Regions from separate parts of the Microaerobacter geothermalis genome, predicted to be linked through region 2. Evidence: predicted binding sites of a transcription regulator. Region 2 holds the regulator's gene; the other holds the start of a gene.
What was found. Region 2 encodes NrdR, which represses ribonucleotide reductase genes. Its sites were predicted from a motif close to AACACNATATATNGTGTT; they were not measured.
Positions count from the first base shown of each region.

Region 1: the regulator NrdR is predicted to act here: its motif matches at 4,689-4,706, upstream of L1765_RS09445 (adenosylcobalamin-dependent ribonucleoside-diphosphate reductase).

Region 1 is NZ_JAKIHL010000022.1:16,368-22,806, reverse strand. Features, by position in the region: gene L1765_RS09470 (CpaF family protein) at 1-1,150, shown strand, start outside; gene L1765_RS09465 (type II secretion system F family protein) at 1,166-2,110, shown strand; gene L1765_RS09460 (type II secretion system F family protein) at 2,124-3,038, shown strand; gene L1765_RS09455 (DUF192 domain-containing protein) at 3,052-3,435, shown strand; gene dat (D-amino-acid transaminase) at 3,608-4,456, opposite strand; gene L1765_RS09445 (adenosylcobalamin-dependent ribonucleoside-diphosphate reductase) at 4,852-6,439, shown strand, end outside.
Region 2 is NZ_JAKIHL010000003.1:29,918-36,356, reverse strand. Features, by position in the region: gene L1765_RS03070 (replication initiation and membrane attachment family protein) at 1-973, opposite strand, end outside; gene L1765_RS03065 (MBL fold metallo-hydrolase RNA specificity domain-containing protein) at 1,012-2,688, opposite strand; gene nrdR (transcriptional regulator NrdR) at 2,715-3,167, opposite strand; gene speE (polyamine aminopropyltransferase) at 3,208-4,053, opposite strand; gene L1765_RS03050 (glyceraldehyde-3-phosphate dehydrogenase) at 4,200-5,234, opposite strand; gene L1765_RS03045 (lytic transglycosylase domain-containing protein) at 5,338-5,898, opposite strand; gene coaE (dephospho-CoA kinase) at 5,910-6,439, opposite strand, start outside.

The DNA of each region.
Region 1 (6,439 bases), on a different contig from region 2:
GGATGAAGGAGCAGAATCAGAGAAGCAAATGATAGACTTAATTGAACGATTCTTATCCCAGGATGACAAACTGTGGTCCAAAGCGGAGACCGAACAAATTACTCAGGAACTTTTGGCTGAAATCAGAGGGTATGGGCCGATTGACAGCCTCTTAAAGGATCCGGAAATTTCTGAAGTGATGGTGAATCACCCCCATCAGGTCTTCATTGAGAGAAAGGGGAAACTGGAACAGGTACCAGTTCGTTTTCGCGATCATGAACACGTCATGAGGATTATTGAAAAAATCGTTTCCCCCCTTGGAAGGAGAATTGATGAAAGTTCTCCTATGGTAGATGCGAGACTTCCCGACGGCTCCCGGGTAAATGCCATCATTCCTCCTTTGGCTTTAAAGGGTCCCTGTATCACGATCAGGAAGTTTTCCAAAGATCCATTTACGATCAGTGATCTCATATCTTTTCAAACCTTGACTCCAATGATGTCATATTTTTTGGAGGCTTGTGTAAAGGCAAGATTAAATATCGTCGTTTCTGGAGGAACAGGTTCTGGAAAAACCACCACACTAAATGTTCTTTCTTCCTTTATTCCATCGAATGAACGAATTGTCACCATTGAAGACGCGGCAGAACTGCAGCTTCGTCAGGAACATGTGGTTACTTTGGAAACCCGGCCGGCCAACGTGGAAGGAAAGGGTGAAATTACCATTCGCGATTTAGTGAAAAACAGTTTGCGGATGAGACCGGATCGTATCGTAGTGGGAGAGGTGAGAAGCGGAGAGGCTTTGGATATGTTGCAGGCCATGAATACTGGTCATGATGGCTCATTGACGACAGGTCATGCCAATTCTCCAAGGGATATGCTTTCCCGTTTAGAGACGATGGTACTTATGGCTGGAATGGATCTTCCGATTAAAGCCATTCGTGAACAAATTTCCTCGGCGATTAATCTGATTGTACAGCAGAACCGATTAAAGGATGGATCGAGAAAAATCACCCAGATTACTGAAGTACTGGGAATGGAAGGGGAAGTCATTACCATGCAGGATCTTTTCATTTATTCTCAAGGGGAGTTTCGGGCCACAGGAATTATACCAAAATGCTTTGAAAAGATTAAGGATTTAGGAATTCCCATTAGTACTGAATGGTTTCAGTGAATGGGGGATTAACAAATGTGGCTACTTTTGATCTTCATTTTCACTACAGCTTTTATTATATTTCTGTGGATCAGTCAGTTCTTTTCACTGGAGAAGAGACGAATCAGAAACAGGATGAAGGGACTTACTGCCTTATATCATCAAGCAGGTCATGCTGAAGAAGTATCGGAAGAAAAAAAGGAAAAGCCTATGCCAAAAGTATCCTTCATTCAGAAGTTGGATGACAAATTGAGAAATGATTTAAAATTAGCCAATTTGCCAATTAAAAACCGCGAATTTGTCTTATTTCAGTTACTTCTGTTAATGACTGGTTTCTTTCTTGGATGGTTACTTACTCAGAATCTCATGAGGAGCTTTCCATTTTCTTTCATTTTCGCTAGCTTTCCCATTCTCTATGTCCGGTTGCGGAAGCAGAAAAGAAAGGAAAGGCTTGAGGGTCAGCTGGTAGAGATGATTCAGATGGTCTCCAATTCATTAAAGGCAGGATATTCATTGATACAGTCTTTGGAAGTGCTGTCCCAAGAGATGGCGCCCCCTTTATCTGATGAAGTGACACGGCTCATCCAGGAAATGAAGCTAGGACTGCCCGTAGAAGAAGCATTAATCCAATTTAGCAGCAGAATTGGAAGTAAGGACCTGGATATGATTATTACGGCGATGTTGATTCAGAGACAGGTGGGTGGGAATTTGGCCCGGATCTTAGACTCTATAGCGGAAACCATCAGGGAAAGAACCCGAATTCAGGGTGAAATCAAGACTCTGACTGCCCAAGGAAGAATGTCAGGCTTTATATTTATGCTTCTTCCTCCCGGAATAGGAGTGATACTCTATTTGGTCAATCCTGAATATATATCGATTCTTATAAAAAATCCGATGGGATTATTTATGTTGGGGATAGCATTTGCTAGTCAATTGGTTGGTGCCGTTTTAATCCGAAGAATTGTCAAAATTGAGGTATAGGGGAGGATAAGCGATGCTATGGGCCGGTATTTTTTTCTTGTTTATGACTTTGACGGTGGGGATTTTTCTCTGCTTACAAATCCTGTTTCGGCATTCTCTGCGAGTACAGGAGAGACTATTAAAATTAAAGGAGAAGAAGGTGGAAGAGAAGGATTCCAATCTTTCCCTCCCTTTTAAAGAGAGAATTGTAAAGCCTCTATTTAAAACAATTGGAAAATCTGCATCTAAATTAGCACCTGATTCCATTCGTATTCATGAACAGCAATTAATTCAGCGGGCCGGGTTATCCGCCAAATTTCATATTATTGAGTGGTTAGCGTGGAGATTGGTTTTTCTGCTGATGGGGATCGGGATTGGGTTTGCCATCTCTTTTCCCATTAATGAGTACTTAAGCAAATGGCTATTATTTTTTTCCTTTATCTTTGCAGGATTTTATTTTCCTCATTTTTACTTAAAAACCCAGGTAACCAAAAGACAAACACTCATTCAAAAGGATTTGCCCGACTTTCTGGATATGCTGTGCGTCAGTGTGGAGGCAGGGCTTGGCTTTGACTCCAGTTTGGCAAAAGTTGTGGAAAAAGGGAGCGGGCCTTTGGCGGAAGAGTTTGGACGTGTCCTTTATGAGATGAAAATGGGAAAAATGAGGAAGGAAGCGTTACGGGCGATGGCTGAACGAATTCATTTGGATGATGTAAATCAATTTGTAAGCGGGCTGATTCAGGCGGATACATTGGGTGTTCGTATAGGAAATATTTTGCGGATTTTATCTGTGGATATAAGACAAAAAAGAAAGCAACGAGCAGAGGAAAAGGCGATGAAGGCACCTATTAAAATTTTGTTTCCCCTCGTATTCTTCGTATTTCCCGCCATATTCATTTTAATTATTGGTCCAGCCATTATTAATATTATGGATTTTTTCCTGAAGTAAGGGGGAACTTTAGTTGAACCGGATTACAGTGATCAATGAGAGAACCCACAAAATATTGGGAGACCGTATTATCTGGGCCAACCATTTTTATACCCGTCTTAAAGGTCTTCTGGGTAAAAAGGAATTGAATAAGGGGGAAGGAATTTGTTTGATTCCTTGTTCATCCGTTCACACCTTCTTTATGAAGATTCCCTTGGATGTGATCTTTGTAAAAAAGAAAGCGGAGGGGAAATATCAGGTGATTCGATGGAAGGAGGGAATAACTTCAGGAAAAGTGATTTTCTCAAAAGGTGCTGATGCGGTACTAGAATTGCCGACAGGAACAATATCCCGTTCACATACGATGGAGGGGGACATCATTCGATTGCTGCCTTCAGATAAGCTCCCGTCTGTATAAGAGGATGTTCAAAATAGCTGCATTGACAGAGTTTAAGAATTTTATTGAAGAGTTTTTTGACCATGTTAGCCAACCGCCACTAATACTCCGCTTCTTAAGTAGTTGTAAAGTGGCGGTAAGCTCTTTACAACAAAGCCTATCTATTCATCTTCCAACGGAAGGCTTTGTTACTTTAATGTTTTTCCAAAGATAAATCGGCAACATATCGATCATAAATCTTTTGCAGCTGAATCGTGACAGGACCAGGCTTTCCATTACCTATGATCTGATCGTCAACGGTTACAATGGGGGAGACTTCAGCAGTGGTGCTGGTAAAGAAGATCTCGTCAGCGGTAAGCAGCTCCTCTTTCGTATAGGCTTTTTCAGCAATGGGAAGACCAAGTTCCCCTGCCAATTGAAAGACAAACTGTCGTGTGATTCCATTCAAGATGTAGTGATTGGCAGGATGGGTATAGATGGTCCCTTTTTTTACTATAAATACATTGGATGCACTGCCTTCTGTAATGGTTCCATTGCGATGTTGAATAGCCTCGATGGCTTTTGCTTCAACGGCTTCCTGCTTGGCCAGAACATTCGGCAAAAGATTTAAGCTTTTGATATCGCAACGGAGCCAGCGGATATCTTCAACCAGAATCGCTTTTCCGCCATTAGCCATTTGTGCAAGAGGTCTTGGCAACTCTCTGACATAAGCGGTAAGCACCGGTTCTATCCCTTGGGGAAATTGGTGAATTCGAGGAGCTACCCCCCTTGTGATTTGGAGATAGATAATTCCATCTATTAATTGATTGTTGGAAACCAGTTCCTTTAGTTTAAGATCTAATTCATGCAAGGAATAGGGGAGGGACATTTTAATTGCTTTTGCACTTCTTTCCAATCTCTCAAGATGTTCGGTCATTAAAAACGGTACCCCATTATATATTCTGATGACTTCATAAACTCCATCACCGAATTGATAACCCCGGTCTTCCACGTCAATATGTAATTCGTCCCGTTCCATGAACCGATCTTGATAAAGAATCATCGTAATCACTCCTCGTATGATATATTTGCCTTTTACTATGAAAACAGAAATCAATGATTTTTGTTCTATTGTACACCTATCATCGGCACTCGAAAAGTGAAAATGAAAAAAATTTGTCAAATCTCAAAGAAGAAGAAAACGGGTGATAACATGCGAAAATAAGAATTTTACTCTTGTTTTTATGAATTTTTTACCTAATTTCTATTTGACAAAATGAAAAAGTGTGTTCTCGAATACAATATATAGTATAAACGTATCAAATAAGACACTATATATTGATGTTTCCTTCTAAATATGGTATGTTAGTTCCGTAGCTCTTATCATACATACGAATTCCAAAAACATGTGGAGAGCACAATGTAAGGGCTCTATCTTTTTATGCTGGAGGTTGAGATATGGAAACATCAGTGAAAAAGTCTCAGCGGTTAGAAGGACTGAGTGAAAAGATTTTTCTCGATCGATATGCTCTGAAGGATTTGGATGCAGATCATGTTCAAACAGGGGACACTGTTCTCGTTTTGACCCATGATGATCCAAAGTTTCCGAAAAAAGAAGTCGGAGAAGTGTTGGAAAGAAATGGCAAAGAGGTAGTTATTCGCTTAAGAAGCGGACAGGTCGTCTCTTCCCAGCTTGAGAAATTGATTAAACCCCTTGAGCTTACCCCTGAAGAAATGTGGGACAGACTGGCAAAAGCCATTGCTTCGGTGGAAAAACCTGAAAAAAGAAAAGAATGGGAGAAAAAATTCCGGTATTTGCTGGAGGATTGGAAATTGGTGCCTGGGGGCCGCATCGCTGCCGGAGCAGGTGCCAGTGATGAACTTACCTTGTTTAACTGCTATGTCATCCCATCACCCCATGACAGCCGGGGCGGCATCATGAAAACCCTGACGGAAATGACGGAAATCATGTCCCGCGGTGGAGGAGTAGGGATTAATCTTTCTTCCCTCCGTCCCAGAAGGGCCCTGGTAAAAGGAGTCAACGGGTCATCCAGCGGTTCCGTTTCCTGGGGCGGTCTATTCAGCTATACAACCGGATTAATTGAGCAGGGTGGATCTCGCAGAGGAGCATTAATGCTCATGTTAAATGATTGGCACCCAGATATTCTTGAATTTATCACCGTCAAGCAGAATATGGGTTTAATCACCAATGCCAATCTCTCCGTATGTGTCGGCAATGACTTTATGAAAGCCGTGAAGGAAGATGGTGACTGGGACTTGGTATTCCCTGATACCTCCGACCCCGACTATGATAAAGTATGGGACGGCAATTTAAAGAAGTGGAAAGAACTTGGAAAAAACGTGAAGGTATATAAAACAGTGAAGGCAAGGGATGTTTGGCATACCATCATAGAATCTGCCTGGAAGTCTGCAGAACCTGGTGTGGTATTTATCGATTACTATAATGACATGTCCAACAGCTGGTACTATAATCCCATTATTTGTACCAATCCGTGTGGAGAACAAGGTTTGCCAGCATGGGGGGTTTGTAATTTATCCTCCATCAATTTATCCCAGTTTGTGAAAGATGGAGATGTGGATTGGGACAAATTAGGTGAAGTTGTTGCCCTGTCCATTCGCTTTCTGGACAATGTGATTGATGTGACCCCATATCATTTTAAGGAAAACGAAGAAAATCAGAAGAATGAAAGGCGGATTGGATTAGGGACCATGGGATTGGCTGAAATGCTGATCAAATTAAAGATTCGCTATGGAAGCCCTGAATCCCTGTTATTTTTGGACAAGCTATACAACTTTATTGCAAAGAAAGCTTATTTGGCCTCTGCCGAATATGCAGCAGAAAAAGGATCTTTTCCCAAATTTGACAAGGAGAAATTCTTACAAAGCCGGTTTGTGCAACAGTTTGATGATGAAGTGAAGAAAGCGATTGCTGAGAAGGGAATTCGAAATGTTACTTTGCTGACCCAGGCTCCTACTGGCAGCACCGGAACGATGGTGGGGACCTCTACCGGAATTGAGCCGTTCT
Region 2 (6,439 bases):
ATCGCAAGGGTGAGATCGTTTTTAATGTTTCCATATGGGCTTCCTCTTTTGACAAATCCTTTGTTTCAGTCCTAAATGAAGCTGCTTCCTTTTCTGTAATTTGAGGTGGTATACCACCGAATGTCTTCCGATACCACGCTTTAAGGTTTTGTCGAAGTTTATCAAGATTTAACTCATCCTTGGGAGAATAAATCGTTGGGTCCTGAAGAAATCGGATTAATTGAACTTCATTTAGTTGGTATAAAAAGGAAATCTGCTTTAATTCCTCAACAACCTGTTTATTTAACTGTACCCTGATACTATCTGGTACGGCATGTTTAATAAACGATATATCCAAGACTTGGTCATTTAACGAAAGTTCATTGCCAGTGACCTCTTCCAATGGAGCAAGAGGAGCTTGTTTATCCAATTGGAGCAAAAATTGCTTGGATTCCTGCTGTGGAATCAGTTCCGTTGGTGACAGGGATGAAAATACGTCATTGAATGAACGTGTGATTTCCTGTCTTTCTTTAAAAATTGCTTGGCTTTGTTTATTTAGATACCGCTGTCTAATTCGTTTATATCTTTCCTTCCCTACACGATTTAATAATATGATGCTGAGAACATCACTTGAAAAAAATGCATAGGGAGATAGCGGAGGGTAAATTTCATATTCCCAATATGTGTTTTCCTCTTGATCCTTTAATTGATAAGTTTTTAATAAACCGACAGCTTCTAGTAAATATCTGGCCTGAATAACCTGATGTAATGGAATGCTCAAGGTGGATATCAAATAGCGATGAAGTCCGTATTCAGGGGAATAGTGTTCTTCTTTTATTTCGAAGTAAAGTGCAAGGTATAATGAAAAAGCGGTATGCCCGATTATGGGTTGATATAAATGGGAAACAAAGCCTATTTCCGAAATAGAAATAGGCCTTTTTGTTTTTACGATATATTGATCATTGGGACCAATTTGATTCCATAAAAAAGACATGTGTACATATCTCCTTCTTACTCACTAATCCCATTATATCAGTTTCTATCCAAGGGTACATCCTCTTCTCCTAGTTCCAAATCGTCAAAGGTTTCTGATAGCTGATGGAGCAAAGGTTCCAGTTTCCCCAGTATCCATTTTCTCTGTTCTGAAGTAAACTGAAGTCTTTTCATCATTTTTTCAAAGGATGAAACGTTTTGCTGCAATGCCAAAAAGATAGATTGAATCTCTGCATCATTCATATGAAAAATTGGATTAGCAGACTCTAATTGATTGGTGGATCCTAATTGATGAACATCCATATTCTCTATGGTTGCACTTAAGTCTTCAGTAATATGAAATACTTCCCCCCTTTTTGGTATATGGGTAGAGTATGCCAATTCCTCTGTGATTCGTTTAGCCAGTAAATTAGCTTGCTCCCCTTCACCATGAACAACGAATACCTTTCTAGGGGAGTTTACCTGGGAAATCCAATGAATCAATCCGTTTTGATCTGCATGGGCAGAAAAGCCCTCCAGGTTGTGGATCATCGCGTTTACTTTGACATCCTCTCCAAAAATTCGAACCCGCTTTGATCCATCTAAAATTTTTCTCCCCAATGTTCCCTTGGCCTGGTATCCGACAAACACAATTTGAGATTTACTGATCCACAAGTTATGCTTCAGATGATGTTTAATTCGTCCGGCTTCACACATTCCACTGGCTGATATAATCATGATCCCGCTGGTCACCTTATTTAAAGCTTGAGATTCCTGGGGAGTTCGCACATATTGAAGGCCTGGAAAAGCAATAGGGTCAATCCCCCGATTTAATAAAGCTTTGCTTTCTTCATCATAGGATTGCTGATTTTGGTGAAACACCTCAGTAGCTTTAACAGCCAGGGGACTGTCAATAAAAACCGGGAACGGCTTGATTTCCCCTGACAAAAATAGTTCGTTTAGAAGATACAAAATTTCTTGAGTCCTGCCAACCGCAAAAGAAGGGATGATGATATTCCCTCCTTCTTTTTGCATACGATGAATGATTTCAACAAACCTCTTTTTCTCATCTTCTCTGGGGGGATGTAATTTCCCACCATAAGTGGATTCAATGAAGACGTAGTCCGCTGTCATGCCATACTCAGGATCTCTCACAATAGCCTGTCCTGGATTTCCCAAATCACCGGAAAACAAAAGCTTGTATTCTCTTTCCTTTTCATTTATCCAAACTTCAACGATTGCTGACCCAAGGATATGCCCAGCATCCCTGAACCGAATGCGAATATGGGGGCTTATTTCTACAACAGTATGATAAGGGAGAGGATGAAACAGATGTAAAGATCTTTCTGCTTCCTCTTGTGTATACAGGGGTTCCAATTCCTTCTTCCCTTTTCTTTTTCTTTTCCGATTCTTCCATTCTATCTCCATCTCCTGTATATGTCCGCTGTCGGGAAGCATCACTTTACAAAGTTCCACCGTACTTTTGGTTGCTAAAACCTTGCCGCGAAATCCCAATTTATATAAGCGTGGAATTAAACCGCTGTGATCAATATGGGCATGTGTCAGGATGATCGTGGATATTTCATTCGGTGAAATGGGAGTTTCAAAATTCCACCCCTCCATCTCCTTACTTCCTTGGAACATTCCACAATCCACTAATACCTTATCCCGTTCAATTTCCAATAAATAGCAAGAGCCTGTTACCGTACCCGCCCCGCCCAAAAAAGTAATTTTCATGACCTTCTCTCCCCCCTTTCTCTTCTTTATTTTTCCAAGAGCTCTGTCAATTCTTTAATAAAAACATTGATATCTTTAAACTGACGATATACCGAGGCAAATCGAACATAGGCTACCTCGTCCACTTTATGAAGACGTTCCATCACCATTTCACCGATTTCTTTGCTTTCTACTTCAGACTTGACGGTGCTTTTCAGTTCCCTTTCTATTTCTTCAACTACCTGCTCCAAGGTATCCATCGTAATGGGCCGTTTTTCACAGGCACGGATCAATCCCCGCAATAATTTTTCACGGCTAAACTCCTCTCGGGTACCATCTTTCTTAATGACCATTAACGGGGTTTCTTCAACAACCTCAAAGGTTGTAAATCGGCGGGCACACTCTTCACATTCTCTTCTCCTCCTGATGGACTTTCCCTCATTCACAGGTCTTGAATCAAGAACCTTCGTTCCATTATGGTCACAATATGGGCACCGCATATTCGTTCCCCTTCCTCCATCCATTTATATAGAAAATATATCATGAGCTAACAATATCATCCACCATTCTCGGCAAAGCAAACACTGAATGATAAATATTTCGCGTATAATACTTCGTATCCGGTTCAGGAAGAATAGAGATATCCTTTTGCAAAGGATCCCACTTCTTCGAGGCCAATGTAAAACTCCACAGTCCGCTTGGATATGTAGGGACGACCGCTAAATAGGTCCTAACGATTGGAAATAAATGTTTCAATGTTTTGGTGACATCTCCCAAAATATCCTCATAGAAAAAAGGAGACTCGCTTTGACAAACCATCACGCCGTCTTCTTTTAGTGCTTGAAGGACGCTTTCATAAAAAGGTCTTTCAAATAATTGAATGGCAGGTCCCACCGGGTCTGATGAATCTACAATAATCACATCATAGGCATCCTTCTTGTTTTTTATGAAAGATAATCCGTCATCTATAATAATATTTGCTTTGGGATGGGTCATTTGATCGGATATATTGGGCAGGTATTTTTGGCAATTGGCAATCACCCGTTCATCAATTTCTACCATATCAACTCGTTTGACAGATGGGTACTTTAAGATTTCCTTTAATGCTCCCCCATCCCCTCCGCCTATAATCAAAACATATTCAGGTTGAGGATGGGTGGACATGGGAATATGGGAAATCATCTCATTATAGATAAAATGGTCTTTTTCTGTCACTTGGATCACCCCATCCAATAATAGGGCTCTCCCAAAATCATATGTATCTACGATGGCCAATTCTTGAAATTTTGTTTTCTCCTGATGAAGAATGGCTTTCAATCGCCATTGAATGCGATAACCCCTCGTTTGTCTTTCGGTAAACCAAAACTGCATTTCCTCTAGTGCCATTTAGCTTCCTCCTTAAAGTATTATATAGATGAAATTAAAGAATTCACTAAGGACAGCCATCCAGTTCGTACTTAAGATGTGAGACAAAAGAATAATAAAAAGGCAGTACAGGGATTCCCATACTACCTATGTTTTGCAAAGGTTCATTACGAATGAGTGACTATTTCTTCCTTTACTTTTTTGGAAGCAGCCACATGCTTTACCAGATCCACAACACGGCATGAGTAACCCCACTCATTATCATACCATATCATGACCTTAATTTTAAAATCTCCCATCAGCATGGTGCTTAACCCATCAACAATGGAAGAATGTTCATTGCCGTTAAAATCAGTTGATACCAAAGGCTCCTCTATATACTCAATATATCGATCCATTTCTCCTTGACTAGCTTCCTTTAATACCCAATTTACTTCTTCAAGGGTCACAGGTTTTCTTACATCTACCACTAAATCAACGATAGAAACATTGGGAGTCGGTACCCTTAAGGCAAGGCCGTTCAGTTTTCCGGCCAGATGCGGCAACACTTTTCCTACAGCCTTGGCTGCTCCGGTTGAAGTTGGAATAATGGATTGGGCACAAGCCCTAGCTCGTCGAAGATCCTTGTGGGGATTATCTAAATTTTTCTGATCATTTGTATAAGCGTGAACCGTAGTCATTAAACCATTTTCTATAGAAAAGGCTTCATCCAACACCTTAACCACAGGAGCAAGGCAGTTAGTTGTACATGAAGCATTGGAAATAATATGATGTATTTCGTCATCATACACTCCTTCATTAACTCCCATAACGATCGTCACATCTTCTTCTTTTCCGGGGGCAGTAATTACTACTTTTTTGGCTCCTGCTTGAAGGTGTCTCCCTGCACCTTCCCTATCCTTAAATTTTCCGGTTGCCTCGATCACGATTTCCACGCCCAATTCTCCCCAGGGCAAATTCGCCGGATTCCGGTCTGATAAAACGATGGTCCTCTTTCCATCCACGATAATGGACCCCTCATCCACCTGAACATCCCCGTGAAAAGTACCATGAATGGTATCATATTTTAATAAATGGGCTAACGTTTCTGGAGGATAGCTAGCATTTATTGCAATAATATCAATATCGGGATCATGAATAGCCTTTCGATAAACCATTCTTCCAATTCTCCCGAATCCATTTATTCCAATCTTTGTTGCCATATAGGCTTCTCCCTCCCACTTATATTACATACTATTTTCTTAATACTATTATAATAAGTATAACACTTTTTGCAATTGATTCGGGAAAAATTATACGCTTTTTTTATTTTTGATCATATATCCGCTGATACCTGCCATAATAATAAAAAACCCTTTGCAAATAATGCCTCGTTTCCCCGTAAGGAATCCATTCTGATTTTTCAATTGTGCCATCCCAAATCCCCTGACTCAGCCATTTTTCCACGTTTCCTGGACCTGCATTATAGGCAGCCACGACTGCAGCATAATTTCCGTTAAATTTCCTTTTTAAAAAGGAAACATACCATGTTCCGATAAAAATGTTTACTTCCGGTTCATTAACCTTATCCACCACTTCTTTGGGAAAATTACCTTCCTTAATGGCCCATTTAGCCGTTTCCGGCATCAATTGCATGAGTCCAATGGCCCCCTTCTTGGATTGTGTAGTTTCTACATAGTTGCTTTCGATTTGAATAATTGCCAGAATAAGATAGGGGTCTACATCAAAAAGTTTAGAGGCCTCCATCACTTCTTCTACATAAAATATGGGGTACATATTCTGCCATACCCAGGGAGTATTAAGTGCAATAAATACGATTGCTAAAAGAATAAATAAAACGATTTCCCTTTTAGACAACTTAATCATGGTTACTCCCCTCACTTACTGTCCTTAGCAAATTCTTTAGCTCCTCCAAATAGTTGAAATAACAAATGGTCTATCTGCCTTTCGGTCTCCTCTTTGGACCCATCATTATATATGATAAAGTCCGCCCATTTTTTTTTCTCGTCCAAAGGCATTTGGGAGTGGATTCGAGCCAGTGCTTCTTCTTCGGACAATTGATTTCTTTCCATTAAACGAACCAGCTGTACAGATTTTGGGACATACACCAAAACGACTTGATCTACCATATGAAATAAATTGGATTCTATCAATAGAGGAATATCCAAAACCACGAGTTTCCCCTGGGCTTGTCCCTCTTTTTTTTGCTTTTCCATTTCCTCTCTAACATAAGGATGGACGATCCCATTTAATATTCTCCTTTTTTCAGGATCGGAGAAAATAATTTCACCCAATCGTTTGCGTTCAATTTCATGATTTACATCCAGAACTTCTTGCCCAAAATGTTGAATAATTTTTTCCCAAGCGGGGTTCCCTTTTTTAACCACTTCCCGGGCAATCAGATCTG